DNA from 3 places in the Streptomyces sp. NPDC001604 genome. Region 3 is predicted to be linked to each of the others. Evidence: riboswitches for the same ligand, from Rfam matches in the RefSeq annotation. Region 3 holds a riboswitch; each other region holds the start of a gene.

Region 1 (10,103 bases), on a different contig from region 3:
CAGACGGGCCACGCCGTCCGTGACCTCCACCTCCAAGGGGCCCAGGAGATAGCGGCCGTCGCCGAAACCGGCCGCGTCCATCGCATCCGTGATGAGGGCCACCCGGTCCGCGCCGGCGTGATGGAAGGCGAGCTGGAGGGCGGCCGGGTGCAGATGCGTGCCGTCGTCGATGAGCTCGACGGTGACGCGTTCGTCCTCCAGCAGGGCGGTGATCGGGCCGGGGGCCCGGTGGCCGATCTGCGGCATCGCGTTGAACAGGTGCGTCGCGACCGTCGCGCCTGCGTCGATCGCCGCCACCGTCTGCTCGTACGTCGCGTCGGTGTGCCCGATCGCCGCGATGACGCCGAGTTCGGCGAGGAGGCGTACGGAGTCGAGGCCGCCGGGGAGTTCGGCGGCGAGCGTGACCATCTTGGCCCTGCCCCGGGCCGCGTCGATCAGTTTGCGCACCGCCGCCGGGTCCGGGTCGCGCAGCAGCTTCTCGGAGTGGGCGCCCTTGCGGCACGGGGAGATGAACGGGCCCTCGAAGTGGATGCCGGCGATGTCGCCCTGCTCGGCGAGCTCGCTCAGCAGGCCCGCCCGCTGGGCGAGGAGATCCATGTCGTCGGTGACCGTCGAGGCGACCAGGGTGGTCGTGCCGTGCACGCGATGGGTGTGGATGCCGGTGAGGACGTCCTCGACGGTGCCCGAGGTGAAGGAGGCTCCGCCGCCGCCGTGGTTGTGGAGGTCCACGAAGCCGGGCACCACGTGGTGGCCGGTGAGGTCGATCACCTGGGCGTCAGGTGATGCCGTACCGGCGATGCGAGTGCCCTCGACGAACACCCTGCCGTTCTCGACGGTTCCGGTGGGGAGGACCACGTGGGCGCCGGAGAGCACCAGGGGGGTGCCGGTCGCTGCGGGCTGCGGGTGGTGTGTGGCTGGTCGCGCAGTTCCCCGCGCCCCTGAGGGGGGTGTCATCAGGGCGTTACCTCCGTGCGGTCAGTCGTGGCTAGGAGATCCCAGGCCATGAGCCCTGCGCCCAGGCATCCGGCGCTGTCGCCCAGCGCCGCGGGGACGATCGTCGGCAGTTTCTGGAACGTGACCCGCCGCCGGACGGCCTCCCGGAGCGGTGTGAACAAGGTGTCGCCCGCCTCCGCGAGGCCGCCGCCGATGATCAGGGTGCGGGGGTCCAGCAGGGTGAGGGCGGTGACCAGGCCGTCGGCCAGGGCGTCGACCGCGTGCTGCCAGACTCGTACGGCGTTCGGGTCGCCGGACGCGACGGCCTTCGCGCAGTCGGCGGCGTCCGCATCCGGATCTCCGCAGGCCTGCGCCCAGGCCTCGCTGACCGCCGCCGCGGAGGCGTAGCGCTCCAGACAGCCCCGCTGGCCGCAGGGACAGGGGCTGCCCCCGGGCCGTACGACGATGTGGCCGATCTCGCCCGCGAATCCGTGTGCGCCCGCCTCCACCCGACCCGCAATGCCGATCGCACCCGCGATGCCGGTGCCGAGGGGGACGAAGAGGAAGCGGTCGGCGCCCTGACCGGCGCCGATGCGGCCCTCCGCGAGACCACCGGTGCGTACGTCGTGGCCGAGGGCGACCGGGATGCCGAGTCGCTTCGCGAGCAGATCGCGCAGGGGTACGTCGCGCCAGCCGAGGTTGGCCGCGTAGGAGGCGATGCCCCGGTCGGCGTCGACGATGCCGGGGACGGCGACGCCGGCGGCGGACGCGGGCTCGCCGAAGTGCTCGACGCCGTGCGCGCTGAGCTCGGCGGCGAAGTCGAGGATGCCCTCGACGACCGCTTCCGGCCCCCGCTCGCGGCCGGTCGCCCGGCGCGCCTGGTGGAGGAGGCCGCCGTCCTGCGCGACCAGCGCGGCCTTCATCCCGGTGCCGCCCACATCCAGGGCGATGACATGTCTCACGGGGGACAGTGTGGCCCGAGGACCCGCAAGAGGTCTAGTCCACTTACGTGGTGTAGACCTATCGTGTCCACATGTTGAACAGCGAGACAGTAGGGTTGGGGTCAACAGCAGTGCAGCGGCGGGGTAGGACAGGAACGATCGCGGCGGTGTCCGCACTGGGCATGACGGCGGTCCTCGGCGGCTGCGGCCTGACCGGCGGCGGCTCGGGGGACGTCACTCTGAAGCTGATCGCCGCGGACTACGGAGACTCCGCCGCCAACAGCTCCCAGAAGTACTGGGACGGGCTGGTCAGGGAGTACGAGAGCAAGCACTCCGGTGTGAAGATCGACGTCACCGTGTACTCCTGGAACGACGTGGACCGCAAGGTCAAGGAGCTGGTCGACGCGGGCGAGGCGCCCGACATGGCGCAGATAGGCGCGTACGCCGACTACGCCGACAAGGGCCTGCTCTACTCGGCCGACGACATGCTCTCCATCAGCACCCAGGCCGACTTCGCCTCCCAGCTGGCCACCGCCGGACAGGTGAAGGGCGTGCAGTACGGGCTGCCGTTCGCGGCCTCCACGCGGCTGCTCTTCTACAACAAGACCCTCTTCAAGAACGCCGGGCTCACCCCGCCGAAGACCTGGAACGAGCTCGCCGCCGACGCCAAGGTGCTCAAGGCGCGCGGGGTGAAATACCCCTACGCCCTGCCGCTCGGCCCGGAGGAGGCGCAGGCCGAGACGATGCAGTGGCTGCTGAGCGGCGGCGGCGGTTACACCGACACCGTCGGCACCTACGGCATCGACTCCGCGCAGAACATCGACACCTTCAACTGGCTCAAGGACGACCTGGTCGACAAGGGCCTGACCGGTCCCGTCCCGCCCGGCAGCCTCAACCGCGCCACCGCCTTCGCCGCCTTCGCCAAGGGCGAGGTCGGCATGCTCAACGGGCACCCCTCGCTGATGAAGATCGCCGCGCAGAAGGGCGTGAAGTTCGGCATGGTGCCGATGCCCGGCAAGGACGGCGCGAGCAAGAACGCCATGGGTGTCGCCGACTGGATGATGGCCTTCAAGAAGAACGGCCACGCCGAGCAGGTCGGCAAGTTCCTCGACTTCGTCTACAGCGAGAAGAACGTGCTCGCCTTCTCCCGCGAGTACGACCTGCTGCCGGTCACCACCTCCGCCTCCGACGTGATGAGCACGGGCAGGCAGGACGCCGCCCTGGCGCCGTTCCTCAAGCAGCTGCCGCTGTCCGAGCTCTACCCGGTCGACAAGACCTCCTGGGCCTCGGTCGCCGTGGCCGTCAAGAAGCACATAGGCAACGCGGTGGCCCCCGGCGGCAACCCGGCGGCCACCCTCGCGCAGCTGGAGTCGACGGCGTCCATGGCGGAGAACGCGCACTAGGCGCGGGCGCTGTCAGCGGCGGGGGTTACGGTTCAGGACATGGACCAGGAGCAGTCGGCAGGCCGCGAGCCGCGTGAGCCTCTGGGCGAGCGCGAGCAGGCCGTCCTCGCGCTCGAACGCCGGGGCTTTCCGGGCCCCGGCGCCAAGGAGCGCGCCATACGCGAGGAGCTGGGCCTGGCCCCCGTCCGCTACTACCAGCTGCTCAACGCCCTGCTGGACGACGAGCGGGCCCTCGCCCACGACCCGGTGACGGTGAACAGGTTGCGCAGGGTGCGCGAGACCCGCCGAGCGGAGCGCTGACGGCCGGCGCTCCCCTGAGCCATGGGTGCGCCCTGCCCTGCGCGGTTATGGTCACCGTATGGGCACCCATACGGACACGGACTCGACGCACTCCATGGACCCCCTGCCGACGCCCGCCACACAGGCGGGCCGGGACGGGCTCGCCGCGATCCTCGCGAACCCCGCGAAAGCGGTGGTCGGCCTGGACTTCGACGGCACCCTCGCCCCGATCGTCGCGGACCCCGAGCAGGCCCGCGCCCACCCGGAGGCGCTGCCCGCGCTGGCCGCCCTCGCCCCGCGGATCGCCTCCGTCGCGGTGGTCACCGGCCGCCCGGCCGGCGTCGCCGTGCGGAACGGCGGCTTCGGGGGCGTCCCCGGCCTGGAGCACCTGGTCGTCCTCGGCCACTACGGCGCCGAACGCTGGGACGCGGTCAGCGGCAACGTCAGCGCACCCGCCCCCCACCCCGGCGTCGCCGCGGTCCGCGCCGAACTCCCCGGCTTCCTCGACCGCATCGGCGCCTGGCAGGGCACCTGGATCGAGGAGAAGGGCCGCGCCGTAGCGGTCCACACCCGCCGCGCCTCGGACCCCCAGGCCGCCTTCGAGGCCCTGCGCGCCCCCCTCACCGACCTCGCCACCCGCCACGGCCTGATCGTCGAACCCGGCCGCCTGGTCCTCGAACTGCGCCCGCCGGGCGTGGACAAGGGAGTGGCCCTCCTGGAGTACGTCCGCGAGATCGACGCCTCGGCGGTCCTCTACGCAGGCGACGACCTCGGCGACCTCCCCGCCTTCGCCGCCGTCGAGAAACTCCGCTCCGACGGCACCCCCGGCCTCCTCGTCTGCAGCGGCAGCGACGAGGTGACGGAACTGCGCGAGCGCGCGGACCTGGTGGTGGACGGCCCAGAGGGCGTCGTACGCCTGCTGCGAGCCCTGGCGGCGCAGCTCGGCCTTTCAGCCCGTCCGGCGTCTGAGGACAAGGCCCCTTAAGGGCCGAGAAGGCGGGGGTCTGGGGGCGGCAGCCCCCAGACCTCACCCCCGCAAAGCCTCCAGCTGCTCAAGAAACCACTGCGCCGGCGGCAACGCCGTGGCTGCTGCGGCGAGCCGCTTGCTGCGCTCCGCCCGCTCAGCCGCCGACAGGCACAACGCGGCGTGCAGCGCCTGCGCCGTCCCGATCACGTCGTACGGGTTCACCGTGATCGCGTCCTCGCCCAGCTCGGCGTGCGCGCCCGCCTCGCGCGACAGCACCAGCGCGCAGCCCTCGTCGGAGACGACCGGCACCTCCTTCGCGACCAGGTTCATGCCGTCCCGGATCGGGTTGACGAGGGCCACGTCGGCCAGCCGGTAGGCGGCCAGCGAACGCGCGAAGTCGTCCTTGACGTGCAGCACGACCGGCGTCCAACCGGGCGTCCCGAAGTGGGAGTTGATCTCCTGAGCCACCCGCTGCACCTCGGCCGTGTAGTCGCGGTACACGGCGAGGTCCTGCCGGGAGGGATAGGCGAACGCCACGTGCACGACCCGCTCACGCCACTCGGGGTGGTCCTCCAGCAGCTGCCGGTACGCCAGCAGCCCGCGCACGATGTTCTTCGACAGCTCGGTGCGGTCGACCCGCACGACGGTCCTGCGCCCGGCGCCGATCTCCTCCTTCAGCGCGGCCATCCGCTCGGCCACATCGGCCTCGTGCGAGCGCTTGCGCAGGAAGTCCGCGTCGGCGCCCAGGCCGTGCACGCCGATCTCCGTGCCCCCGAGGCCGCCCACCACCGCCGTGGCGCACGCCGTGAACGCGTCCGCCCAGCGCCGGGTCAGAAAGCCCAGCCGGTCGGCGCCCAGCATGCCGTGCAGAAGCTGCTCGGCGATGTCGTCCGGCAGCATCCGGAAGTAGTCCACCGGCGCCCACGGCGTGTGCGAGAAGTGCCCGATCCTGAGGTCCGGCCGCAGCTCCCGCAGCATCCCCGGCACCAGGCACAGGTGGTAGTCCTGCACCAGCACCGCCGCGCCCTCGGCCGCCTCCTGGGCCAGCGCCTCGGCGAAGGCCCGGTTGTAGGTCTCGTAGGACGCCCACTGCCGCCGGAACTCCGCGTCGAAGTCCGGCTCCAGGGGCGTCTGGTACAGCATGTGGTGCACGAACCACAGCACCGAGTTCGCGATGCCGTTGTACGCGTCGGCGTGCACGTCGGCCGGGATGGCCAGCATCCTCACCCCGTCCTCGCCGACCCCGCGCCGTACCGCCTCGCGGTCGCCGTCGGACAGTGCCGAGCACACCCACAGGGCGTCCGCGTCGGGCCCGATCGCGGAGAGGCCGGAGACCAGCCCGCCGCCGCCGCGCCTGGCGGCCAGCGAGCCGTCCTCCTGTACTTCGTACGAGACCGGGCCGCGGTTGGACGCGACCAGCACCTGATGACCAGCGCCGTTCGTGGAAGCCATACGCCTCAACCTAGCCCGGCCCGTAAACGCTCAAACGTATGTCTGGGCTCTGCGGGTGGACCGTATACACCGCCCAGGCCGCGTAACGCGCCGCCTCAGGCGACCTTGCGCGACGCGTACTCCGCGATCTCCACCATCGGCGGCCGCTCCTCCGTGTCCACGGAGTAGGTGCGCGGCTCGAAGCCGTCCTCGCCCCGTTCGAACTGGGTGAGGGAGGGACGGATGAGGTGGCCGCGGGCCAGCCTCAGCTGTGCCGTGCGGTAGATCGCGGCGGACATCCGGCCCAGCGCCTGCCCGTCCTGGTGACGGTGCTTGCGCACCCCGACGTCCACCTGGGCGAGCGCGTCGAGGCCCACCAGGTGCAGGGCGTCCACCAGCATGCCCAGCTCGACGCCGTACCCGACGGGGAACGGCAGCTGTTCCAGCAGGCTGCGGCGGGCCGCGTACTCGCCGCCGAGCGGCTGCACGAAGCCCGCCAGCTGCGGCCAGTGCATGTTCAGCAGCGGACGCGCCATCAGCTCGGTGACCCGGCCGCCCTGGCCCTGGGCGCCGGCCAGCGGACGGTCGTACATGCCCTTGACCAGGTCGACCCCCGGCTCGGTGAGCAGCGGGCCGACGATCCCGGAGACGAAGTCGGAGGAGAACTCCTTCAGGTCGGCGTCGATGAAGCAGACGATGTCCCCGCTCGTGACCAGGAGCGAGCGCCACAGCACCTCGCCCTTGCCGGGGACGGTCGGGATGCTGGGCAGGATGTCGTCACGGTGGACGACCCTGGCCCCGGCCGCCGCGGCGACCTCGGACGTGCGGTCGGTGGACCCGGAGTCGACGACGACGATCTCGTCGACGAGCGGGACCTGCTGCATCAGGTCGTGACGGATGATCGCGACGATGTCGCCAACCGTCTCCTCCTCGTTGAGCGCGGGCAGCACGACGCTGACCGACTGCCCGGTGCGCTGCTTGGCGGCCAGGATCTGGTGGAGAGGGCGATCGGTCAGGGACCAGGAGCGGGTGCTCAGCCAGCGCTCGACTTCTTCCAGCACGTAGGCGGCTCCTCTGCGTTCTCTCGGCGAAAGCCGGATCATCATGTGATCCATCTCGCGGTTCGGACGACTATCTCAACTGTCCTGGCCTTCGGTTACAGTCTTGAACAACGCTGGTGACCATCGCATGTCGGGGGTCGTCCAGCGTTGAACGAGTTGAACAACCGAATACCGCTCATCCAGAGGGGCAGAGGGATACGGCCCGATGAAGCCCCGGCAACCCTCCAGCCGGTCTCGTACCGATCGATGCCGATCGTTCCGCGAGGCTCCCGGCTAGGGAAGGTGCCAAATCCGTCTCACGGCGAGATGCGTCGTGAGGAAGATGAGGAGAAAGGGCCTCGCCTCACATGGCTGCGCAGACTGTTGCAAGCACCACCGACTCCACGACCGTCGACCTCGGTCCCGCCGCGGCGCTTTCCTGCCGCGAGTGCGGTCACCAGGTGCCTCTCGGCCCGGTCTTCGCCTGCGAGGAGTGTTTCGGCCCGCTCGAGATCGCGTACGACTTCTCGGCCTACGACGCCGAGGAACTCCGCAAGCAGATCGAGGCGGGTCCCGCGAACATCTGGCGTTATGCGCCCCTGCTGCCCGTCCCGGCGGACGTGGCGGACAAGCCCAACATCAACCCCGGTTGGACCAAGCTCGTCCAGGCCGACAACCTCGCCCGCGAACTGGGCGTCGACGCCGGCAAGCTGTTCGTGAAGGACGATTCCGGCAACCCGACGCACTCCTTCAAGGACCGGGTCGTCGCCCAGGCCATCGAGGCCGCGCGCGCCTTCGACTTCACCACCCTGTCCTGCTCGTCCACCGGCAACCTGGCCGGTGCGGTGGGTGCCGCGGCCGCCCGCGCCGGCTTCCGTTCCTGCGTGTTCATCCCGCACGACCTGGAGCAGGGCAAGGTCGTCATGGCCGCGGTCTACGGCGGCGAGCTCGTCGGCATCGAGGGCAACTACGACGACGTGAACCGCTTCTGCTCCGAGCTGATCGGCGACCCGGCCGGCGAGGGCTGGGGCTTCGTCAACGTCAACCTGCGGCCGTACTACGCCGAGGGCTCCAAGACCCTGGCGTACGAGATCTGCGAGCAGCTCGGCTGGCGGCTGCCGGACCAGCTGGTCGTGCCGATCGCCTCCGGCTCGCAGCTCACGAAGATCGACAAGGGGCTGCAGGAGCTGATCAAGCTCGGGCTCGTCGAGGACAGGCCGTACAAGATCTTCGGGGCGCAGGCCGAGGGGTGCAGCCCTGTCTCCGTCGCGTACAAGGCGGGGCACGACGTCGTGAGGCCGCAGAAGCCGAACACGATCGCCAAGTCGCTGGCCATCGGCAACCCGGCGGACGGTCCCTATGTGCTGGACATCGCCCGCCGTACCGGTGGGGCGGTGGAGGACGTGAACGACGAGCAGATCGTGGACGCGATTCGGCTGCTCGCCCGGACCGAGGGGATCTTCGCGGAGACCGCCGGTGGGGTGACCGTGGGCGTGACGCGCAAGCTCATCGAGAACGGCGTGCTCGACCCGACCCTGACGACGGTCGTCCTCAACACCGGTGATGGTCTGAAGACGCTGGATGCGGTGGCCGACACCGGGCTCACCGCGACGATTCGGCCGAGCCTCGAGTCGTTCCGCGAGGCTGGACTCGCGTAGTCGCGCCCCGCGGCGGAGCCGCAATCGGACACAGCCCCGCGCGCCCCTAAATCCCTGACCGGAGGTTCATCGTGAGCGTCAACGTTCGTATCCCCACCATCCTGCGTACCTACACCGGCGGGCAGGCCGAGGTCACCGCCGAAGGCGGCACCCTCGGCGAGGTCATCGCCGATCTCGAGAAGAACCACACCGGGATCGCCGCTCGCGTTCTCGACGACCAGGGCAAGCTGCGCCGCTTCGTCAACGTCTACGTGAACGACGACGACGTGCGGTTCGAGCAGGGGCTGGAGACGGCGACTCCGGACGGGGCGGGCGTCTCGATCATTCCGGCCGTCGCCGGAGGCTGACCGGAAACAGGTCGAACGACCGATTATTACCGTAGGTAACGTCGGTTACGAAGTGTTCATCGAATTGCCCCCTCCGTGAGAGAAGCGGAGGGGGCAATTCTGCATGGTTGAGCACGGTACAGTTGGGGAACCGCTCGACTCCGCTTGCCGCATGCATATGAGTTCTCGCTTCTCGGGCAGCGAGAAGTAGCCAAAGTGTGCAGGTTTTTTGCGTCTTATGCTCCATTTATGGGGCCCGACTTGCCCTGAATCCGGGTGAATTCTCCCTAAAGTCCCGACCGGTCGTGCCCGGAATTCTCGTCCGATTGACCTGTTGCAGACGGCAGTTGGACAGATACATTCAGCCGCGGTCGACGCGTTCCGGCGCACGCCCCCAACCGTGGGGGGTGAGGTCTGACCCGGATCCGCGAAGTGTGGATCTGTGCAAGGGCCAGTAATAGGGGAGTTAGGCATGGCTCAGGGCACCGTCAAGTGGTTCAACGCGGAGAAGGGGTACGGCTTCATCGCGGTCGACGGTGGTGCGGATGTTTTCGTCCACTACAGTGCGATTCAGATGGACGGCTACCGCACCCTGGAAGAGGGTCAGCGGGTCGATTTCGAGATCTCGCAGGGCCAGAAGGGGCCGCAGGCGGACATGGTCCGTCTGGCGGCCGGCTGAAGCACGCGCCGGGTTAATCGCAGCGACGTTCTTCTGTTCTTGATCGAAGGGTCCGCACCTCACGGGGCGGGCCCTTCGGCATGTCCGGGACGGGGCGGGCGCGGCCCAGCCTCCGAGAGCCGCTTGCGCCCGCCCGTCGCCCGACCACCACCCCTCAACGAGCCCGCTCCGCGGGCGCACCTTGCGCCCACCCGTCGCCCGACCACCACCCCTCAACGAGCCCGCTCCGCGGGCGCACCTTGCACTCGGTGGGGTCGAGTGCTAATCATTGGCGTTAGCACTCTGAAGGTGAGAGTGACAAAGATGGACCGGGTCGGTGAGGCCCGCAGGCCGGGTGGGGCAAGGAACCCACGGGTCGGCGAGCCGTCCGTCGCGGGCGCGGGCGCGGTCCGAAGGAATCACCCCCAGTCCTGGAGGGACCACTTCACATGGCCAAGATCATCGCG
Region 2 (10,103 bases), on a different contig from region 3:
TCTCGACGGTGCGGGGCAGATAGGGCCCCGGTTGGGTGCGGGCGACCAGGTCGAGGATCTCGGGCACGTCGTCGGCGCCGAGCCGTTCGGCTTCGGGGTCGGGCTCGGCGCGCAGACCGGTGTCCACGAGCTGGACACCCTGTCCGGTGCGCAGGATCTCCCATCCGGGCGGCGCCTCGGTCACTCCGCGCACCGAGGCGGTGCCGTCGGGGCCGACGAGGGTGGCCAGGTCGGCCCAGGCCTGTGGGTCGTCGGTGTCGGCGAGGGCATGGAAGGGGGCCACGTCCTGCCGGTAGCGGGCGGCGCGGCCGACGCGTTCGGCGAAGTGGGCGTGCGGGCCGGTCAGGGCCGCCCAGGCGGGGTTGTCCAGGAGGTGCGAGGAGGGGGCTTCGATGCTTTCGATGCTGGTGGCGGACATCGTGGGGTGGTCTCCGAGGGCCTGGGAGCGGGGACCCCGCCGCTGGGCGGCGACGGGATCCCCTGTCGGTGGCGGGTCAGGAGTTGTCGAGCGGCAGGCCGGGCGGGTTGACCTCGGACTTGGCGACGGCCTCGTTGGATAGGTTCCAGGCGGCCAGCCACTTGGCGTACTGGCCGTTCTTGATCAGGTAGTTGATGGCGTCGGCGAGCGGCTTGGCGAGGCCGCTGTCCTTCTTGGCGGTGGCGGCGATCAGGCCCTGCAACGAGGCGCCGGCGCCGGAGTAGGTGCCCGCGTTGCGCGTCGGATTGGGCGTGCCCGCGGACTGGGTGATGTGGTAGGCGATGCCGGGGTTGGGCCCGAAGAAGGAGTCGATCTTGCCGCTGTTGAGGGCCAGGTAGGTGCCGTTGCGGTCCGGGTAGTACTTGACGGTGAGCTTCTTGCCCTCGCTCTCCAGCTTCTTCTTCCACTCCAGGAGGATCTTCTCCTGGTTGGTGCCGGCGCCGACGGAGACGGTCTTTCCGGCGAGGTTCTCGTAGTTGCCGTCGAAGTTCCACTTGCCGGCCTTGAGCACCTCGAAGCCGAGGTTGTCCTTGCGGTAGGAGGCGAACTCGTACTTCTTCTTGCGCTCCTCGGTGTCGGTGACGTTCGAGAAGGCCACGTTCACCTTGCCGCTGTCGATGCCGACGAAGAGGTTCTCCCAGGTGAAGTTCTTCAGCTCGGGCTTCAGGCCGAGGACCGCGGCGACCAGGCGGCCGAAGTCGGGCTCGGCGCCGGTGAGGGTCTTCTGGTCGCTGCCGACGTAGGCCAACGGCGCGAAACCGGCGGGCAGGGCGCCGATGCCGATCTCCAGCTTGCCGCTGCTCTTGACGGACTTGGGCAGCTCCGCGCTGATCGACTTCACCTCGGAGACCTTGAGGCCGGTCTGCTTGGCGGCGCCGTTGGAGAGCTGTCCGACGGTCACGGTCCCGTCGGCCGCAGCGGTCGTGGTGGCCGCGTCGCTGTTCCCACCGCAGGCGGCGAGCCCGGTGGCGAGGGTGGCGACCGCGGTCGCCGCGGTGATGCCGCGTATCAGGCTGCGTCGGGTGAAGTGGACAGACATGGCCGTTCCTTGTCGCTGAGAGGGTGAGGAGGTGGTGGCGTGGGGGGAAGTCGTGGGGCGCGGCAGGTGCCTCAGGGGTCAGAGGACCTTGCTGAGGAAGTCCCTGGTGCGCTCGTGCTGCGGCTTGTCGAGGACCTCGGAGGGCGGGCCCTGTTCGACGATCCTTCCGCCGTCGATGAAGACGACCCGGTCGGCGATCTCGCGGGCGAAGCCGATCTCGTGGGTGACGATGACGAGCGTGGTGCCGCTGGTCGCCAGGTCCTTGATGACGGCGAGGACCTCGCCGACCAGTTCGGGATCGAGGGCGGAGGTGGGCTCGTCGAAGAGGATGACGCCGGGGCGCAGGGCGAGGGCGCGGGCGATGGCGACGCGCTGCTGCTGGCCGCCGGAGAGCTGGCGCGGGTAGGCGCCGGTCTTGTCGGCGAGACCGACCCGGCCGAGCAACTCGCGGGCCAGTTCCTGTGCTTCGGACTTGGTGAGCCTGCCGGTGGCGACCGGGGCGGCGGCCACGTTGTCCAGGACCGTCAGATGCGGGAAGAGGTTGAAGTTCTGGAAGACGAAGCCGATGCGGCCGCGCTGGGTGAGGATGGCCCGCTCACTCAGTTCCTTCAGCCGCTCGCCCTCCCGCTTCACTCCGACCAGTTCGCCGTTGATGCTGACGTGGCCGATCTCCGGCTTCTCCAGGTGGTTGATGACCCGCAGCAGGGTGGACTTGCCGGAGCCGGACGGGCCGAGGATCACGGTCACCTCGCCCGGCCGCACCGTCAGGTCGATGCCGTTGAGGACGCGGTGGGCGCCGTACCACTTGTGCACGTCGTGCACCTCGACGGTGGCGGCCTCGACGCCGGCCAGCGGCTCGAGGGTCTTCGCGCTCATACGGCGACCTCCCTGCGGATACGGGCTCGCAGGTCGGTGAGACCGGTGCGGAGCTTCTGCAACGGTGTCGGCGGCAGGCTGCGGGTGGCACCCCGGGCGTAGTACCGCTCGACGTAGAACTGGATGACGGAGACGACGCTGGTCAGGATCAGGTACCAGACGGTGGCGACCAGCAGCAGCGGCACGATGTCGCCGGGGTAGGTGGCGCCCATGGACTGCGCGGTGCCGAACAGGTCGAGCAGGGAGACGTAGAAGACCAGCGAGGTGCTCTTGATCAGGCCGATGAGCTGGTTGACGTAGTTCGGGGTGATGGAGCGCAGCGCCTGCGGGAAGACGATCTTCGTGAACTGGTAGCTCTTCGGCAGGCCCAGGGCCGCCGCCGCCTCGTGCTGGCCCTGGTCGACGGAGAGGATGCCGCCGCGGACGACCTCGGCCGCGTAGGCCGCCTCGTTGAGGCTGAGGCCGATGACGGCGACGACCATGTCGGTGGCCAGTTTGGACTCGTCGAAGGAGAGGAAGGCCGGTCCGAAGGGGACGCCGACGCTCAATGTCTTGTACAGGGCGCTGAAGTTGTAGAGGAAGAGCAGCACCACGATGAGCGGGATGGAGCGCAGCGCCCAGATGTAGGTCCAGCTGACGGCCCGCAGCACCGGGCTCTTCGAGAGCCGGGCCAGGGCGAGAACGATACCGCCGGCCAGGCCCAACACCGCGCTGTAGGCGGCGACTTCGAGGGTGATGACCAGGCCGTCGAGGATGTTCGGCCGCAGGAACCAGTAGCCGAAGCGGTCCCACTGGTAGAACGGGTTGGTCGTCAGGCCGTGCACGAACTGGGCCGCGAGGACCAGGACGACGGCGGTGGCGATCCAGCGTCCCGGCCTGCGCAGCGGCAGGACGCGCTGTGCGGCGAGGGGATTTGACGGTTCGTCGGCGGGCGGCGCATCGGCGAGGGCGACGGCGGCGCCAGGGGGTTCACTCATGGTGGGCTCCGGCGGAGTCGGACACCCCACAGGCCGCGGCAGCCGTGCGCTGCAGCGACTTGCTCAGCGCACGGGTGGACGGGGGCACCGGGGGCGGGGAGGACAACGGCACACCGCGCGGGCGGTGTTCGTCAGGGAGTGCGGGGGCTGTGGGGAGGTGTCAGCCCCGACAGCGGGCACGGCCCGGTGCGGTACACAGTGCGCTGTTCACACGGAGCAGATCGACGGCACGGTCGGCGGCGAACAGGTTCAGCAGGTTCGCGTACGGCTGTACGCAGCCCTGAGGGCGGCGTGCGGCCGTCCTGGGAGCTGCGTACATGGCGTCACCGTCACTGTTCCGGCCCCTGAGGGCCTCGCGCTTACCGAAACGTCATCCGGTCCGGTCGTCACCTGGGGCACCCCACCGCGGAGCGAGGGTTGCCGGTCAGCCAGCCAGGGCTTGTCGCTGACACTCATGACCGTTCTGGTTGGTAGTTAAAACAATTGCCCGACGGAATGTCAACGCCGGTCCACTGTGTGGAACGGCTCAATCCCTGTTGACCTGCGGGTCTGTCCCGTTTCCTTCGGATGCATGGGCCGCCCAGTCCAGGATCTGGACAGCGGCTCCGGCGGCCTCCAGACCCTGGCAACGGGCGTGGTGGCGCCGGGCGATGCCGTCCAGGTCGAGATGGGCACCGAAGGCCGGATGGGCGGCCAGCCGGCGGGCGTAGGCCCACAGGGTGGGATGGGCGGCGATCCGCTGGACGGCACCTGCGTCCAGATGATTGCGGTGCACGGTGTCGAGTTGGACCAGCGCGACCCACAACTCGACGTCCGCGGCGGTGATTTCGTCGCGGATCATGTACGTCCGCCCGACCAGCCACCGCTCCAGTGCACCGAGCGTTTCGAGCAGCGTCTCGAGCGCCGCCGCGCGCTCCGACTCCTCACCGCCGGCCGATCCGGCGCACTGCGCGGCGTCCTCGATGCCCTGCGCGCACATCCGCTCGACGGCCTCGATCTCCGACTCCGCGCCGCACGGGTAGGGCGAGGGGCGATCGCTGCCGAAGCGGCGGGCGAGGTCGCGCATGATGTCCGGGGCGTGCGTGCTGACGATCCGTCCGGACCAGTCGTCGCTGAGCACGGGCGCGACGGCCGGGCCGGTGTAGTGGTGCGCGCTCGCCTCGTACAGCGGGCGCAGGGCGCGGTGGCCGCCTTCCGGGGTGTCGGGGACGGCGGGCAGGAAGGTCGCCGGACAGACGGTGTCCAGACCGAGCAGGCTGTGGGTGACGGCGATGCGCAGGCCGTCGGGACACGCGGTCGACAGATGGAGGCGGTAGCGGCCCGGTACGGCGTAGTGGCCGCTGCGGGCGTCGCTGCCGATCCGGCCGCGGAAGGCGGGCGCGGGCCGGGCGGAGGTGTGGGCGGCCAGAGGTGTGATGGACATGGAACTCCCCGGGAGAGGGCGCGGACGTACGCGCGGCGGATGCGACGTCGGGCGGACTCAGCCCTGGGGGCTGATCGCACTGCAGACACGCTGCAGATCGATGTGACGGCGGGAGGTGAGGAGAGGCGGACGGATCACTCGGACAGTGACCGGCTCAAGGCGCCCCATGCGTTTCCCTACCTATTCACTAGGATTCTCCTCTGGAGTGTCGGTCCCGCTCGGAGCCACGTCAAGAGGGCCGTCCCGCAATGCGGACAGCGCAGTGGACACACTCCTGGCCCTGACGGCGTCGCCGTCTAGTTCTTCTGCAGGGAGCGGGTCACGCCCGCGATGACGGCCGTCGTCAGCACCCAGCCGAAGGCGATCAGCAGATAGGCCAGCCACTGGAGGGTGCCGCTCGTCCAGTACCAGGTGGTGCGCTGGCCCAGACCGCCGATCGGGATCAACAGGTCGAGGGTGTAGACGAGGGGCTGGAACCGTGGCCCCTCGCCCGCCTGCACCCGTGTGGGGCTGTGAGCTCTGAACGTCATGGTCCCCAGCAGGGTCAGCACGAGCAGCCAGACACCCGCCAGCCAGGGCCGGTAGCCGTAGCCCACGGTCGCGTCCAGCAACTGGCCCCACGCACGGGCCGCCGGCCGCAGCGTGCGCCGCCGGTGCCGCTGCTTGGCCAGCAGCACCCGGCGGGCGTCGCCGTCATGGCCGGCCTTGCGGTACCAGCTCGCCAACTGCTCGTACGGCTGGGGGCTGTAGCCGGGGCTGCACCGTACCCACCGCAGGCGGTGCGCCACGGAGTCCGGCCACCCCACCGCCTCCCGCCGATCGCCCGCCACGGTCACCTTGATGGAGCCGTAGACGAAGCCGTCCAGCTCCACCGTCCGCGGCCAGCTGTGCTCGTTGTCGTGGAGATACGACACCTGCGCGCCCCGCAGGTCCACCGCCTGGGACGGCGGGCGGGCCAGGTTGAGGTCGAAGTCGACGGCCTGCATGAGCGCACACAGCAGGGCCGGGCCGTCACCCTCGGGAGGCCCGTTCAGGACGGCTCCCTGGAAGGTCACGTTGTCCGAGACCCGGGTACCGCGCAGACGCACGGTGCCGTTCGCGGTGAAGCCCCGGGAGAACTCGAGCGTCGAAGCCACGGCGTTGTCCAGGGCGAGGGCCACCCCGCGCGGACCGGGGCGCTCCAGCTGCGCGCCCTGCATGAACAGCCCGCCCGGCAACTGTGCGCCCAGCAGCCGCACTTCACCGTGCGCGACGAAGCCGCCCCCGCAGAAGAGGCCTCCGTCCGTGACCAGGCCACCAGCGGACAGGGCCCACCCCTCGGGGGCGAGCAGTCGGGCCTTGTTGAGGTTCACTCCGCCGGTCACGTGCGCGTGGGTTTGGGAGAGGGCGCTGAGCTCCCGGTGGAAGGCGGAGACCGGACCGGCCTCCACGGTCGACCCCAGCAGGTCGAGACGTCCCTCGATGCGGGCCGACCCGGCTTCGAGGCCGGGTATCCGGCTGCGGGTGATCGCGACGGTGCGGGTCTCGGCCCCGAAGAGGCTGACGTCCTGCTCGAACCAGCAGTCCTCGATCCAGAGAGGGTGATCGATCCGCGCACCGGCCAGGTTGACCCGGCCGGTTATCCGCGCGCCCGCAAGCGCCAGGGCTCCCACCGCGCCGGGCTGCACCGAGTGCACACCGAGCAGCAGCGCGACGATCACTTCGGCCCGGACGGTACGCCCGGCCCCCCACTGCCCACCGTCGGCCACCCGGTCGTCCTCGCCCACACCGGACCGCAGATCCACGCGGCGCCCTTCGGGAAACGCATCCCACAACTCACGTTCCGGAGAGGTCAGTTCGTCGTATGACAGCACACCGACAGAGTAGTGAGCCGACTGCTTGACGCCGCCGAACGGGGCCGGGTCGGGCGTCATGCGGGCACGTTGATGCCCTCCTCGGCGACCTTGCCGTCCGTGGAGGCGCCGGAGGCGATCCCGTACGTCGGCTGCGGCACCGACGTCGGCTCCAGGAGTACCGAGCGGCGGCCGTCCACGCCCACCGGCACGTCGCCGTCGATGGTGACGCGGCGCAGGGTGCGCGGGTGGTCACCGGAGTCGTCGACGCCGTAGTGCTGGGTGGCCCGGTTGTCCCAGACGGCGACGTCGCCGGAGCGCCACTGCCAGCGGACGGTGTTCTCCGGGCGCTCGACGTGCGACTGGAGGACACCGATGATCGCCCGCGAGTCGGGGCCGCGCAGGCCGACCAGGCGCTTGACGAAGCCGCCCAGCACCAGGGCGCGTTCCCCGGTCTCCGGGTGCACGCGCACCACCGGGTGGTCGGTGCGGAACTTCGTGGAGGTGAACACCTTGCGGTGCTGCTCCAGTTCGCCGGCGCGGGCCTCGGGGCGCGCCTCCGCGTAGTCGTAGTCGTTGGTGTGCTCGGCCCGCAGGTTGTCCGCCAACAGCTTGAGGGCGTCGGGGAGTTCGGCGTAGGCGGCGGCCGTGTTGCCCCACAGGGTGTTGCCGCCGTACGGCGGGACGACCTCGGCGCGCAGGATCGAGAAGGCGGGGTAGGCGGGCACGAACGTCACGTCGGAGTGCCACTGGTTGGCGCGGCCGCCGTGGTCGTTGTCGACGCCGAAGGCGTACTTGCCGTCGACGGAGGGGACGGTAGGGTGGGCGACGGGCTCGCCGAGCAGCCGGCCGAACGCCTCGTGGCTGTCGCCGTCGAGATGGTGCTGGTCGCGGAAGAAGACGACCTTGTGCTCCAGGATCGCGGCACGGATCGCCGCGACGACGGGCTCCGGGAGGTCGCCGCCGAGGCGGACACCGGAGACGACGGCGCCGATGCGGCCGCCGACCTTCTCGACCGTGAGGGTCGCGGCGGGTGCGGTGGAAGTCATGGGAGGGGCCCTTCGCGAGGTGACGACGGTTAGTTGCTTTCTGAGCGGAAGGAAATCCGGGCAGGTGGGGGCCTGGCCGGTGAGGAATGACGGGGGTGGGTGTTCCTCAACGAGCTTGGGTGGGCCGCCGCACGCCGGTCAACACTCCCCCGGTCCGTTTCACGACCCTGCAACACGCCCGCCATGCCGGCCGTGGTCCCGGCCGCTCCCGGTCGCCAAACCGGCCGGGGACACGGCATGTTGGACCCTGTCACCTCCTCAGACCGGAGACCGCGAGACCGAGAAGGCCTGCCATGTCGACGACCGTTCCCCCCGCCGCGCGCACCTCGGGCGACGGCCGCCGGGAGGCCAACGCGGCGTCGGTGCTGCGGGCCGTGCTCGACCACGGCCCGGTGGCCCGCAGCGGCATAGCCCGGCTGTCCGGGCTGAGTCCGGCGGCCGTCTCCCGCCAGTGCACCGACCTGGCCCGGCTCGGCCTGGTGTGCGAAGTGCCTGAGCTGGTCGCGGCGAGCGGGGTGGGCAGGCCGCAGATCCCGGTGGACCTGCGGACCGGCGGCGCGGGCGGGCCGCTGGTCGCGGGCGTGCACATCGGGGTGCCCGGCGCGGACTTCGGGCTGACCGATCTGCGCGGCACGGTCGTGGCCCGGCAGCAAATCCAGCACGACGGGATTCCGGCCGCCGACCTCCCGGACCACCTGGGCCGTGCGCTGGCCCGTTTCATCACCGAGCGGACCCCGACCGGCGCGAGGGTCCTCGGGGCGGGCGCGGCGATCGGCGGCTGGGTGGCCCCGGAGACCGGCACGGTCGTACGGCATGACGCGCTCGGCTGGCACCAGCGCCCACTGGCGGCCGAGCTGCGGCGGCACACCGGGCTGCCCGTGCGGGTGGACAACCATGCCCGTGCCGTCGCGCAGTCGGAGCTGCTGTTCGGCCGGCCCGAGGCACGGCGATCCCTGCTGCACCTGTTCGTGGGCAACGTGGTCGACGCGGCCCTGTCGATCGCCGGCGTGGTGCACAGCGGGCCGCGATCGGGCGCGGGGGATGTGGCGCATCTGCCGGTGCCGGACAGCCCGGTGGCTTGTCCGTGCGGCCGCAGTGGCTGTCTGGAGGCGACCGTCTCCGACACCCGGCTCACCCGGCGCGCGGTGGAGCAGGGCATCGTCCCCGAGCCGCACATCGGTCTGCTGGTGGACGCGGCGGCGGCCGGCGACCGGCGGGCCGACGCGCTGCTGCGGGAGCGCGCGGGGGCGGTGGGCCGGGCGACGGGGCTGCTGCTCGACGTGCTCAACCCGGACCTGGTGGTGATCACCGAGACGTCGAGCACGCTCCAGACCGAGTACCTCGACGAGATCCGGACGGCCGCGATCACCCACGCACACGTCTGCGACGACCCCGACCGGATCCAGACCCCGCACGCCGGGCCGGCGATCCTGGTCGTGGCGGCCGCCACGATCGTCCTGGACCCGCTGTTCAAGAGCCCTCTGCAGGCCTTCGGCGACACGGCCGCCGCGCTGCCGTCGGCCTGACAACCCCGCGTCAGCGTCGGCGGGTGCGGACCACGCCCGCGCTCGCCGACGACCGGTGCCGTCCCGGCGCACGGGCCGGCCACCGGAGACCTCCGCCCCACGCCTCCCCACCGGCAGAGCGAGAGGGAAGTGCAGGGCGGAAAGGCCCCCGGGACGGGCATGACCCGCCGGTCAGTGCAGGTCGGCGCGGGCGGGACTGTCATCCAGGGCCGTGTCTTGCATCGCACTCTCTACGACGGCGCCGTCGTCCACGGCACTGTCGTCGAGGAACCCGCCCGACTGGTGCTGCCACAGCTTCGCGTAGGCGCCCTGGGCCGCGAGCAGTTCCTGGTGCGTGCCCTGCTCGACGATCCGTCCGCGGTCGAGGACGACGAGCCGGTCCATGCCGGCGACGGTGCTCAGCCGGTGGGCCACCACGAGCGCCGTCCGCCCCTCCATCAGCCGCCACAGCGCCTCCTGCACCAGGACCTCGCTCTCGGAGTCCAGGGCGCTGGTCGCCTCGTCGAGGAGCAGGATCGGCGCGTCCCGCAGGATCGCCCGGGCCAGGGCGACCCGCTGGCGCTGGCCGCCGGACAGCTTGACCCCGCGCTCGCCGACCATGGTGTCGAAGCCGTCCGGCAGCGCGTCGGCGAACTCCGTGACGTGCGCCGCCTCGGCCGCGCGGCGGATCTCGGCGTCGGTGGCGTCCGGCCGGGCGAAGGCGATGTTCTCCTTCAGCGTGCGGTGGAACATCGCCGGGTCCTGCGGCACATAGGCGATCAGACCGCGCAGGTCGGCCTGGCGCATCCGGCTGATGTCCTGACCGCCGACCAGGATCCGGCCGCCGTCGATGTCCATCATCCGCAGGAGGAGCCGTGACAGCGTGGTCTTGCCGCCGCCCGAGCGGCCGACGAGACCGATCTT
Region 3 (10,103 bases):
TCTGCTCTTCGTCACCGGCCCCGCAGCCGGCCTCAATCCGGTCCACGGTTCCGGCGACGCGCTGCTCGCCGCCCAGCGCGCCTACTTCCACCACTGGGGCGTCGTCCCGGCCGAGCTGTTCCAGGGCTCCCCGAGGGCCGCCCTGACCCCCGCCACGGCCCTGTTCGTCCACGGCAGCTGGGTGCACCTGCTCGGCAACATGCTCTTCCTCTACGTCTTCGGGGCGATGACCGAGGAACGGATGGGCCGCGTCCAGTTCACGCTCTTCTACGTCGGCTGCGGCTACCTCGCCCTACTGGGGTACGCGGCGGCCAATGCCACCTCCCAGCAGTCCCTGGTGGGCGCGTCCGGGGCGATCTCGGCGGTCCTGGGCGCGTTTCTCTACCTGTTCCCCGGGGCGCGGGTGACCAGTCTCCTGCCGTTCCTCTTCTTCCTGCCCATGCGTTTCCCCGCCTGGGTCGTGCTGCCCTTCTGGGCGGCCCTGCAGTGGCTGGCGGCCGGGCGCGCGGCGACGGGACCGGGGGTGGCCTATCTGGCTCACCTGGTGGGCTTCGGCCTGGGCTTCGTCTACGCCTGGGTGCGATTCGGCCGTACGACTAGAGTGAGGTCCGCCCCAGCTCCGGCCCCCGAGGGAGAGAACCAGCCGTGATCACCGCGATCGTCCTCATCAAGACCAGCGTGGACCGGATCCCAGAGATCGCGGAGCGGATCGCTTCGCTGGAGAGCGTGAGTGAAGTCTTTTCCGTGACCGGAACGTATGACCTGATCGCGATGGTTCGGGTGAAGCAGCATGAGGATCTTGCCGATGTGATTCCCGGGAGCATCAGCAAGATCCCTGGTGTGGAGGCGACGGATACGCATGTTGCGTTTCGGACGTACTCGCAGCATGACCTGGAGGCTGCGTTTGCCATCGGGTTGGATTCTTGATCGACGCCTAGGCGTCTGCGGGGCGCGGTTCGTGTGCGACTGCGGGCCGTGTGTGGCTGGTCGCGCAGTTCCCCGCGCCCCTAAAAGGGGCGCTGCCCCTGGCGGCGGTCGAGATCAAACCGCCGGGACGCAGCGGCCGTCCTCCGTGCGGTACGTCCACTTCGCGCCGTCCGTCACCAGTTCCTTGACGGCGGTGACGAAGCGCTCGACGTGCTCGTCCGGGGTGCCGGCGCCGAAGCTGACGCGGATGGCGTTGAGGGACTTCTCGCCGGGGGCGGCCTCGGGGGCGCCGCACTCGCCCTGGGTCTGCGGGTCGCTGCCCAGGAGGGTGCGGACCAGCGGGTGGGCGCAGAAGAGGCCGTCGCGGACGCCGATGCCGTACTCGGCGGAGAGCGCGGCGGCGAAGTGCGAGCTGTTCCAGCCCTCGACGACGAAGGAGATCACGCCGACGCGAGGGGCGTCGTCACCGAAGAGGGACAGCACCTTCACCTGCGGCACCTCCGCCAGGCCCGCCCGCACCTTCTCGATCAGGTGCTGCTCGCGGGCGACCAGGGTGTCGAAGCCGGCCTCGGTGAGCGCCTTGCAGGCCGACGCGATGGAGTAGGCGCCGATCACGTTCGGCGAGCCGGCCTCGTGGCGGGCGGCGCTGTCGTGCCACTCCACGTCCACGCCGCCGTCCTCGCGCCGGGTGACCTTGCGGCTGGCGCCGCCGCCCGCGAGATAGGGGTCGGCGGCCTGCAGCCAGTCGGCGCGGCCGGCCAGTACGCCGGAGCCGAAGGGCGCGTACAGCTTGTGGCCGGAGAAGGCGACCCAGTCGACGTCGAGCTCCTGCACGGAGACCGGGTGGTGCGGGGCGAGCTGGGCGGCGTCCAGGACGATACGGGCGCCGTGCGCATGGGCCGCGGCCGCGAGCTCACGCACCGGCCACAGCTCGCCGGTGACGTTCGAGGCGCCGGTGACGCAGACCAGGGCCGGGCCGAAGGGGTCCCGGTCGGCGAGGGCCTTCTCCAGCGTCTCGACGGCCTGCTGCGGGGTGCGCGGGGCGTTGAGGCAGGTGACCCGGGCGTCCTTCCAGGGCAGCAGGGCGGCGTGGTGCTCGGTCTCGAAGACGAAGACCTGGCAGTCGGCCGGCAGGGCCTGCGCCAGCAGGTTGAGGGAGTCCGTGGTCGAGCGGGTGAAGATCAGCTGGTCGTCGGGCCGGCAGTCGAGGAACTCGGCGACCGTCCTGCGGGCGTTCTCGAACAGCTCGGTGGAGAGCTGCGAGAGGTAGCCGGCGCCGCGGTGGACGCTGCCGTAGTAGGGCGCGTACGCCGCGACGTCGTCCCACACCCGCTGGAGGGCCGGCGCGCTGGCCGCGTAGTCGAGCGCCGCATAGGTGACTTCGCCGCCCGTGACGAGCGGGACGGTGACATCCCGACCCAGAACGGGCAGCGGGGCACAAACCGAGGTGGCGGCGGCAGCGGTGGAGACGGACATGGCGGAACTCCCGTGTAAGCAGGTGGAATTCGCCCCGCGAGCGGTAGCGCTCAAGCAGGGGCGTGAAGGTGAAAAGGGGGATGCGGAGGCGGGGCTCTGCGGCCCTATCGCATTCGCTTGCTCACGGAAGGCTCCTCGACGACCAGGACCCCTGGTTGCTCGAGGGGTCCGCGCTTGCCGTAGACCTCGCTGCCTACGGCCTGGTCTTCACCCGGGGCACCCCGCCACGGACGGAGGGTTGCCGGACAGTCGGCCGGGGCCTCATGACTGTCACTCATGACCTGGGCAGGAACGTACGTGAAGTGATCGCGGTCCCGCAACTCGTGTCCGCATTGCGGGACCGCGCTCCCCTGCTATGCGTTGCTGGCCGCCACCCAGCGCTCCAGCGCCCGCTTGGCCGCGCCGGAGTCGATCGACTGGGCCGCCTTGTCCATGCCGGCCCGCAGCTGCTCGGCCAGCGTCCCGGGACCCGGGTCGAGGGCGACGAGGGCGGCCGCCGAGTTCAGCAGGACGGCGTCCCGTACGGGCCCCTTCTCGCCGTCGAGGAGCCTGCGGGCGACCTCCGCGTTGTACGACGGGTCGCCGCCGCGCAGGGCCTCCACCGGGACCAGCTCGATGCCGACGTCACGGGGGTCGAAGGTCTCCTCGGTGACCTTGCCGTCGCGGACGACCCAGACACGTGAGGTGGCCGTCGTGGTCAGCTCGTCGAAGCCGTCGTCGCCGCGGAAGACGAGGGAGGAGTTGCCGCGCTCGGCGAGGACCCCGGCGATGAGCGGCGCCAGGCGCGGGTCGGCGACACCGACCGCCTGTGCCCTCACCTTCGCCGGGTTGGTCAGCGGACCGAGGGCGTTGAAGGTCGTCCGGATGCCCAACTGGCCTCGGGCAGCGGCCACATGACGCAGCGCCGGGTGGAACTTGATGGCGAAGCAGAAGGTGATGCCGGCTTCCTCCGCGACCTCCGCCACCCGCTTCGGGGTCAGCTCCAGATTGACGCCCAGCTTCTCCAGCACGTCCGAGGCGCCGGACGCCGAGGAGGCGGCCCGGTTGCCGTGCTTGACGACCTTGGCGCCCGTGCCCGCGATGACGATCGCCGACATGGTGGAGATGTTCACCGTCTTCGCGCCGTCACCGCCCGTTCCGACGATGTCGACGGTCCGCCCCGGCACCTCGATCACGTTCGCGTGCTCGTACATCGTCCGGACGAGCCCGGTGATCTCCTCGACGGTCTCGCCCTTGGCACGCAGCGCCACCGCGAACCCGGCGATCTGGGCGTCGGTCGCCTCACCGCGCATGATCAGGTCCATCGCCCAAGCGGTGTCGTCGGCGCTGAGGTCGTGGCCGTCCAGCAGGCCGTTCAGCAGCAGGGGCCAGGAACGGCCCGCCGCGGTGTCGCCTCCAGCGGGGGTCACAGCGCTCATGAGGCCGCTCCTGGTCGTCGTAGAAGAAGAAAACGAGTGTGAGGCCACCCTATCCAGCTCAGGGCATGGAAAAGGGCCCCCGTCCGAAGACCGGACGGGGGCCCCTGCCGTGGCGTGGCGAGCCGCAGCGATCAGTGGTGGCCGTGGCCGCTCGTGATCTCCCTGTACTCCTCGACGGTGGGCTTCGGAATCTGGGACTCCTCGCCGTAGTACGCCTCGCTGAGCTTGGCGCGCAGTCGCTCGGAGCCCTTGACCTTGCGCTCGACGCCGTTCTCGTCGACCGTCGGGCCGATCTGGGCCGGCTTGTACTGCTCGTGCGCCGTGAGCGTGTGCAGGGCGTCCTGGCTGAGCGGCTCGTGCACCTCGATGAACTCACCGTGCGGCAGGCGCTTGATGATGCCCGACTCACGGCCGTGCAGCACCTTGTCCTTGTCGCGGCGCTGGAGGCCGAGGCAGATCCGCTTGGTTGCGAGGAACACGAGGACCGGCACGACGAAGAAGCCGACGCGCACGAACCAGGTGATCGCGTTGATCGACAGGTGGAAGTGCGTGGCCCACAGGTCGTTGCCGCCACCGATCATCAGCACGAAGTACCAGGAGACCCACGCGGCACCGAACGCGGTACGCGTCGGGGCGTTGCGCGGACGGTCCAGGATGTGGTGCTCGCGCTTGTCGCCGGTGACCCAGGACTCGATGAACGGGTAGACCGCGATCGCGACCAGGACCAGCGGGAAGATCACCAGCGGGATGAACACGCCCAGGACGAGCGTGTGGCCCCAGAGGTTGATCTCCCAGCCCGGCATCGTACGGATCAGGCCCTCGGAGAAGCCCATGTACCAGTCGGGCTGAGCGCCGGTGGACACCTGGTCCGGACGGTACGGGCCCATGGCCCAGATCGGGTTGATCGAGGCGATCGCCGCGATGGCCGTGATGACGCCGAAGACCAGGAAGAAGAAGCCGCCGGCCTTCGCCATGTACACGGGCAGCAGGGGCATGCCGACGACGTTGTTGTTCGTCTTTCCGGGGCCCGCGAACTGCGTGTGCTTGTGGTAGAAGACCAGGATCAGGTGGCCCACCATCAGGCCGAGCATGATGCCCGGCAGCAGCAGGATGTGGACCGAGTAGAACCGGGCCACGAAGTCGCCGCCCGGGAACTCGCCGCCGAAGAGGAACATCGACAGGTACGTGCCGACGATCGGCACGGACAGGATCGCGCCCTCCATGAAGCGGACACCGGTACCCGAGAGCAGGTCGTCCGGGAGCGAGTAACCGGTGAAGCCGGTGAACATGCCCAGGACGAGCAGCAGGAAGCCGAAGATCCAGTTGACCTCACGCGGCTTGCGGAACGCGCCGGTGAAGAACACACGCATCATGTGCACGAACATGCCCGCGAGGAAGATCAGCGCGGACCAGTGGTGGATCTGCCGGATCAGCAGACCACCGCGCACATCGAAGGAGATGTGCAGGGTCGAGTTGAACGCCTCGGACATCATCTGGCCCTGCAGCGGGATGTAGCTGCCGTGGTACTCCACCTCGTTCATCGACGGGTGGAAGAACAGCGTCAGATACACACCCGTGAGGATGAGGATGATGAAGCTGTACATGCACACTTCGCCCAACATGAACGACCAGTGGTCGGGGAAGATCTTGCGCATGTTGGTCTTGGCCAGGGAGTAGATCCCCAGCCGGCCGTCGGCCCAGTCGGCGACGCGCTCGCCGGCCGGCGCTTTGCCGCGCCGGGACTCGGTGTTCTCGTTGGTGCTCATCCGCGCTCCCAGAAAGCAGGACCGACGGGCTCTTCGAAGTCGCCGAGCGCCTCGAGGTAGCCCTGGTCGTTCACGCCGATGCGCAGCTGCGGCAGGGCGTGACCGGCGGGGCCGAAGATCACCCGGGCACCGTCGGACAGGTCGAAGGTGGACTGGTGGCAGGGGCACAGCACGTGGTGCGTCTGCTGCTCGTACAGCGAGATCGGGCAACCGACGTGGGTGCAGATCTTCGAGTACGCGACGATGCCCTCGTACGACCACTCGAGCTCGCGCTTGTCCTTGATGTTGTCCGGCTGGATCCGGACGATCATCAGGGCCGCCTTGGCGATCTCGGTCTGGAAGTTCTCGTCGTGCTCCTCCAGGCCCTCGGGCTTGCAGAAGGTGAGCGAGCCGACCGCGACGTCGGAGGCGCGCAGCGGCTCGTTGGTGTTCATGTTGACGAGCAGCTTGCCCTTGGACCACAGCGTGTGGCGCAGCTTGGTCCCCGGCAGCGGTCCGAGGTCGCGCAGCAGCATGACGCCGGAGAGCGGGAACAGGGCCAGCGCACCGAACATCGTGTTGCGGATGAGCTTGCGGCGGCCGAGCGCGGACTCCTTGGCGCCCTGCTTGAAGTCGGCCATGACCTTGGCCTTGACCTCGGGGGACGCCTCGATCGGGTGCCGCTCGTCGGCGATCTCCACGTCGGACATCAGGGTGCGGGCCCAGTGGACCGCGCCCGCGCCGATGGAGAACAGCGCGAGGCCCAGGGTCAGGCCCAGCGCGAAGTTCAGCGCGTTGATGTGGCCGAGCGGGAACACGAAGATCGACTTGTCGTGCGGGATCGCCACGTACGAGGCGATGAAGCCGACCGTGGCCAGCATCGAGACCGTGAACAGCATGGCCACCACACGCTCGGACCGCTTGGCGGCCCGCTCGTCGATGTCCTGCACCCGGTGCTCGTGGGGCGGCAGACCGGGGTCCGCGAACGGGTTCTGCTCGTCCGCGAGGCTTACGGTGCCGTGCGCGTCCTGCTCAGCGGGCAGGTTCTCTTCTGGAATGTCTTGGCTACTCATGACTTCTTGGCCTTTGCGGTCCGAGCGGCGACCCAGACGGCGACCGCGATCAGCGCGCCGAGTCCGAAGATCCAGGCGAACAGGCCCTCGGAGACCGGGCCGAGTCCGCCCAGCTCAAGGCCGCCGGGGCTCTCGGTGTCGTCTCCGTTGACCGCGTGGAGGTACGCGATGATGTCCTTCTTGTTCTGCTCCGACATCGTGGTGTCGGGGAACGACGGCATGTTCTGCGGGCCGGTCTGCATGGCCTCGTAGATGTGCTTCGGGTCTACACCCTCGAGGCTGGGCGCGAACTTGCCGTGCGTCAGCGCACCGCCCTTGCCGGTGAAGTTGTGGCACTGCGCGCAGTTGGTGCGGAACAGCTCGCCACCCTTGGCGATGTCGGCACCGTCCGGGCCGTACTGCGCCGCCGTGGGGATGGACGGGCCGGCGCCGAGGGAGGCGATGTACGCGGCGAGCTGGTCGATCTCGGCCTGCGAGTAGATGACCTTCTTCTTCGGGACCTGAGCGCCCGGCTGCTGGGCCGGCATACGGCCGGTGCCGACCTGGAAGTCGACGGCCGCGGCGCCCACGCCCACGAGGCTCGGACCGTCGGAGGTGCCCTGACCGCCGGTGCCGTGGCAGCTGGCGCAGCCCACGGAGTAGAGCTTCTTGCCCTCGTCGATGGCAAGGGACTGGGCGGTGTCATCGGCCTGCGCCTTGCTCGCGGGTGCGAACGCGGCGTACAGCCCCCCTGTGCATGCCAGCGCGAGGAGTAGGACGACGAGCGCCGCCATGGGATGGCGTCGTCGTGCGGAGAGCTTTTTCACGGATTACCCCGGTGTCAGGATCTTCTGCGTCGATGCTTGTGGGTTGTGCGCCGCGCGGGCGCACGCGGGAACGGGCCCGGCTACTTGATCAGGTAGATCGTGGCGAAGAGGCCGATCCACACGACATCGACGAAGTGCCAGTAGTAGGACACGACGATGGCCGCGGTCGCCTGCTCGTGGGTGAACCTCTTGGCCGCGTAGGTGCGGCCGAGAACGAACAGGAAGGCGATGAGGCCGCCCGTCACGTGCATGCCGTGGAACCCGGTGGTCAGGTAGAACACCGAGCCGTACGGGTCGGAGGACAGGGAGAGCCCGTCCTTCTTCACCAGCTCCGTGTACTCGAAGATCTGACCGCCGATGAAGATCGCACCCATCACGAACGTGATGATGAACCAGCCCCGGAGCTTCTTCACGTCCCCGCGCTCGGCGGCGAACACGCCGAGCTGGCAGGTGAGGGAGGAGAGCACCAGGATCGTGGTGTTGGTCGCGGAGAACGGAAGGTTGAGATGACTTGCCATCTCCTTCCAGTGATCCGGACCGGTCACCGATCGCAGGGTGAAGTACATCGCGAAGAGGGCCGCGAAGAACATCAGCTCGGAACTCAGCCAGATGATGGTTCCGACGCTGGTGAGGTTCGGCCGGTTGACCGACGGGTGCGCGTGCCCGGTTTCTACTGTCGTTGCTGTCGCCACGACCGACATTATGTCGGTCGCTTATCCCGCCCTCACTCCGGGGGGTGCCGTTCGGAGTGTTGCTGGCGGCCATACCGGTGTTGACGTGGTGTTGAACGGAGTAACATCCGCCCCATCGGGCCTTTCCGTACGACGCTGACGTCTCGGAGGAACTATGCAGCCGACCGCCACGGTGCTGGTCTACAGCGACGACTCCAACACCCGCGAACAGGTGCGGCTCGCCACCGGGCGCAGGCCCGCTCCCGACGTTCCCGTCGTCGAGTTCCTGGAGTGTGCGACGCCGGCCGCCGTCATCAAGGAGCTGGACCGGGGCGGGATCGACGTGTGCGTCCTGGACGGTGAGGCCGTGCCCATGGGAGGCATGGGGGTGTGCCGGCAGATCAAGGACGAGGTGTTCAACTGCCCGCCGGTGCTGCTGCTCATCGGGCGGCCTCAGGATGCGTGGCTGGCCACGTGGAGTCGGGCGGATGCCGCGGTCACCCTGCCGGTGGAGCCTGTGGAGTTCGCCTCGGCGCTGGCTTCCTTGTTGCGGCAGAAGGCGCTTCAGCAGAGCGCCTGACGGGTCGAGAGGCTCGGGTTCGCGGGCGACTGCGGGTCGTGTGCGGCTGATCGCGCCCACGCGGCGGAGCCGCATATCGACACAGCCCCGCGCCCCTGACGGGGCGCTGCCCCTCGGGGCGGATCAGACGTTCTGGGGTCTCAGTCGTGCCGCGTCGTCCGGGCTCGGGCCGTCGGGAGTACCGCCCACCAGGGCGCTGCCCGTGCGCCACTTCTTCCAGGTGAGGTTCCAGTCGCCGAAGCCGTTGCCGAAGGGCTCCATGGTCTCGCCGTTGGAGTTGACGACCTTCACCACGTCGCCCTCGTGGACGGTGTTGAAGAACCACTCGGCGTTGGCGGTGCTCATGCCGGTGCAGCCGTGGCTGACGTTGGCGTAGCCCTGGGAGCCGACGGACCAGGGGGCGGCGTGGACGTACTCGCCGCTCCAGGTCAGGCGGGTGGCCCAGTAGACGGGCAGGTCGTAGGAGTCCGCGCTGCCCTCGGCGATGCCCACGGTGGCGCTGCGCATGCGTACGAAGGACTGCTTGCCCAGGACGACCTTGACGCCGTTGCGGGTCTCGAAGCCGGGCTTGCCGGTGGTGACGGGCAGTTCCCTGATGTCCTCGCCGTTCTTGTACACCGTCATGGAGTGCGCCGCGGCGTCGGTGACGGCGATGAGGCTGTCGCCGATGGTGAGCTTCAGCGGCTTGCTCTTGGCGCCCCACAGGCGGTCGCCGACCTTGATGCCGTCCAGGTTGCTGTGCACCTGGACGGTGGCATGGGCGGGCCAGTAGTCCTTGGGGCGGTAGTGGAGTTCCTTGTCGTCCACCCAGTGCCAGGCGCCCTGCACGGCGGGCACGGAGTCCACCCGTAGTGCCCGTTCGACGATGGCGCGCTGGGCCCTGTCCCTGACGGGCTGGTCGAGTTGGGCGGTGACGGGCTGGCCGACGCCGTACTCGCCGGAGTCGGGGCCGAACTTCACATTCAGGCGCTTCTTGGTGGTGGGGGTGCTGGTGTCGAAGGTGAGGACCTTGCGGCCCGGCGCCCCGTCCTCGTCCTCCGTGCTCACCCGGACCGTGTAGTGGGCGTTGGCGGCGAGCGGGGAGGTGCTGTGCCAGTGGGTGCCGTCGGCGGAGAGTTCGCCCGCCACGAAGCGGCCTGCGGCGTCCGTGGCGGTGACGTCCGTGAGATGGCCGCCGTCCCCGGCGGTGACCTCCAGGGCCTTGTCCGGGTCGGCCTTCTTCCCGTCACCCTTGAGCCCGCTGAGGGAGACCTGGTCCGTCGCGTCGTACGGCTTGCCGGCCAGCGGGTTGCCCCCGCTGCTGCAAGCGGTGCCGCCCGCGCCGAGGGCGATCACCAGCAGAGTGCAGCTGACGACGGTGCGGGTGCGCGGAGAGTGGTTCATGTCCCTCACGCTATGGACGTTCGT

What was found. A riboswitch is a leader RNA that binds a small molecule or an ion and turns the genes downstream of it on or off. The one in region 3 is predicted to bind S-adenosylmethionine.
Region 1: it holds a riboswitch for S-adenosylmethionine, as region 3 does, so the genes downstream of both, thrC (threonine synthase) here and ACFY1E_RS00215 (aminotransferase class V-fold PLP-dependent enzyme) in region 3, are expected to answer to the same signal.
Region 2: it holds a riboswitch for S-adenosylmethionine, as region 3 does, so the genes downstream of both, ACFY1E_RS46040 (amino acid ABC transporter permease) here and ACFY1E_RS00215 (aminotransferase class V-fold PLP-dependent enzyme) in region 3, are expected to answer to the same signal.

What each region holds. Positions count from the first base shown of each region.
Region 1 is NZ_JBIAUY010000028.1:5,225-15,327, forward strand. It holds gene nagA (N-acetylglucosamine-6-phosphate deacetylase) at 1-954, opposite strand, end outside; gene ACFY1E_RS44585 (ROK family protein) at 954-1,895, opposite strand; gene ACFY1E_RS44590 (ABC transporter substrate-binding protein) at 2,057-3,277, shown strand; gene ACFY1E_RS44595 (DUF3263 domain-containing protein) at 3,317-3,577, shown strand; gene otsB (trehalose-phosphatase) at 3,636-4,541, shown strand; gene ACFY1E_RS44605 (trehalose-6-phosphate synthase) at 4,584-5,975, opposite strand; gene ACFY1E_RS44610 (glucosyl-3-phosphoglycerate synthase) at 6,071-7,015, opposite strand; SAM riboswitch class I at 7,188-7,344, shown strand; gene thrC (threonine synthase) at 7,363-8,652, shown strand; gene ACFY1E_RS44620 (MoaD/ThiS family protein) at 8,724-8,999, shown strand; gene ACFY1E_RS44625 (cold-shock protein) at 9,451-9,657, shown strand; gene groL (chaperonin GroEL) at 10,086-10,103, shown strand, end outside.
Region 2 is NZ_JBIAUY010000031.1:17,202-27,304, reverse strand. It holds gene ACFY1E_RS46055 (GNAT family N-acetyltransferase) at 1-418, opposite strand, end outside; gene ACFY1E_RS46050 (ABC transporter substrate-binding protein) at 495-1,517, opposite strand; gene ACFY1E_RS46045 (amino acid ABC transporter ATP-binding protein) at 1,596-2,393, opposite strand; gene ACFY1E_RS46040 (amino acid ABC transporter permease) at 2,390-3,370, opposite strand; SAM riboswitch class IV at 3,721-3,830, opposite strand; gene ACFY1E_RS46035 (glutathione S-transferase C-terminal domain-containing protein) at 3,897-4,793, opposite strand; gene ACFY1E_RS46030 (putative leader peptide) at 4,851-4,961, opposite strand; gene ACFY1E_RS46025 (oxidoreductase) at 5,090-6,646, opposite strand; gene ACFY1E_RS46020 (TauD/TfdA dioxygenase family protein) at 6,703-7,674, opposite strand; gene ACFY1E_RS46015 (ROK family protein) at 7,968-9,200, shown strand; gene ACFY1E_RS46010 (ABC transporter ATP-binding protein) at 9,372-10,103, opposite strand, start outside.
Region 3 is NZ_JBIAUY010000001.1:41,146-51,248, forward strand. It holds gene ACFY1E_RS00205 (rhomboid family intramembrane serine protease) at 1-649, shown strand, start outside; gene ACFY1E_RS00210 (Lrp/AsnC family transcriptional regulator) at 646-927, shown strand; gene ACFY1E_RS00215 (aminotransferase class V-fold PLP-dependent enzyme) at 1,042-2,403, opposite strand; SAM riboswitch class IV at 2,569-2,685, opposite strand; gene trpD (anthranilate phosphoribosyltransferase) at 2,757-3,821, opposite strand; gene ACFY1E_RS00225 (cytochrome bc complex cytochrome b subunit) at 3,953-5,587, opposite strand; gene ACFY1E_RS00230 (Rieske 2Fe-2S domain-containing protein) at 5,584-6,639, opposite strand; gene ACFY1E_RS00235 (c-type cytochrome) at 6,636-7,445, opposite strand; gene ACFY1E_RS00240 (heme-copper oxidase subunit III) at 7,526-8,146, opposite strand; gene ACFY1E_RS00245 (hypothetical protein) at 8,292-8,696, shown strand; gene ACFY1E_RS00250 (Ig-like domain-containing protein) at 8,820-10,079, opposite strand.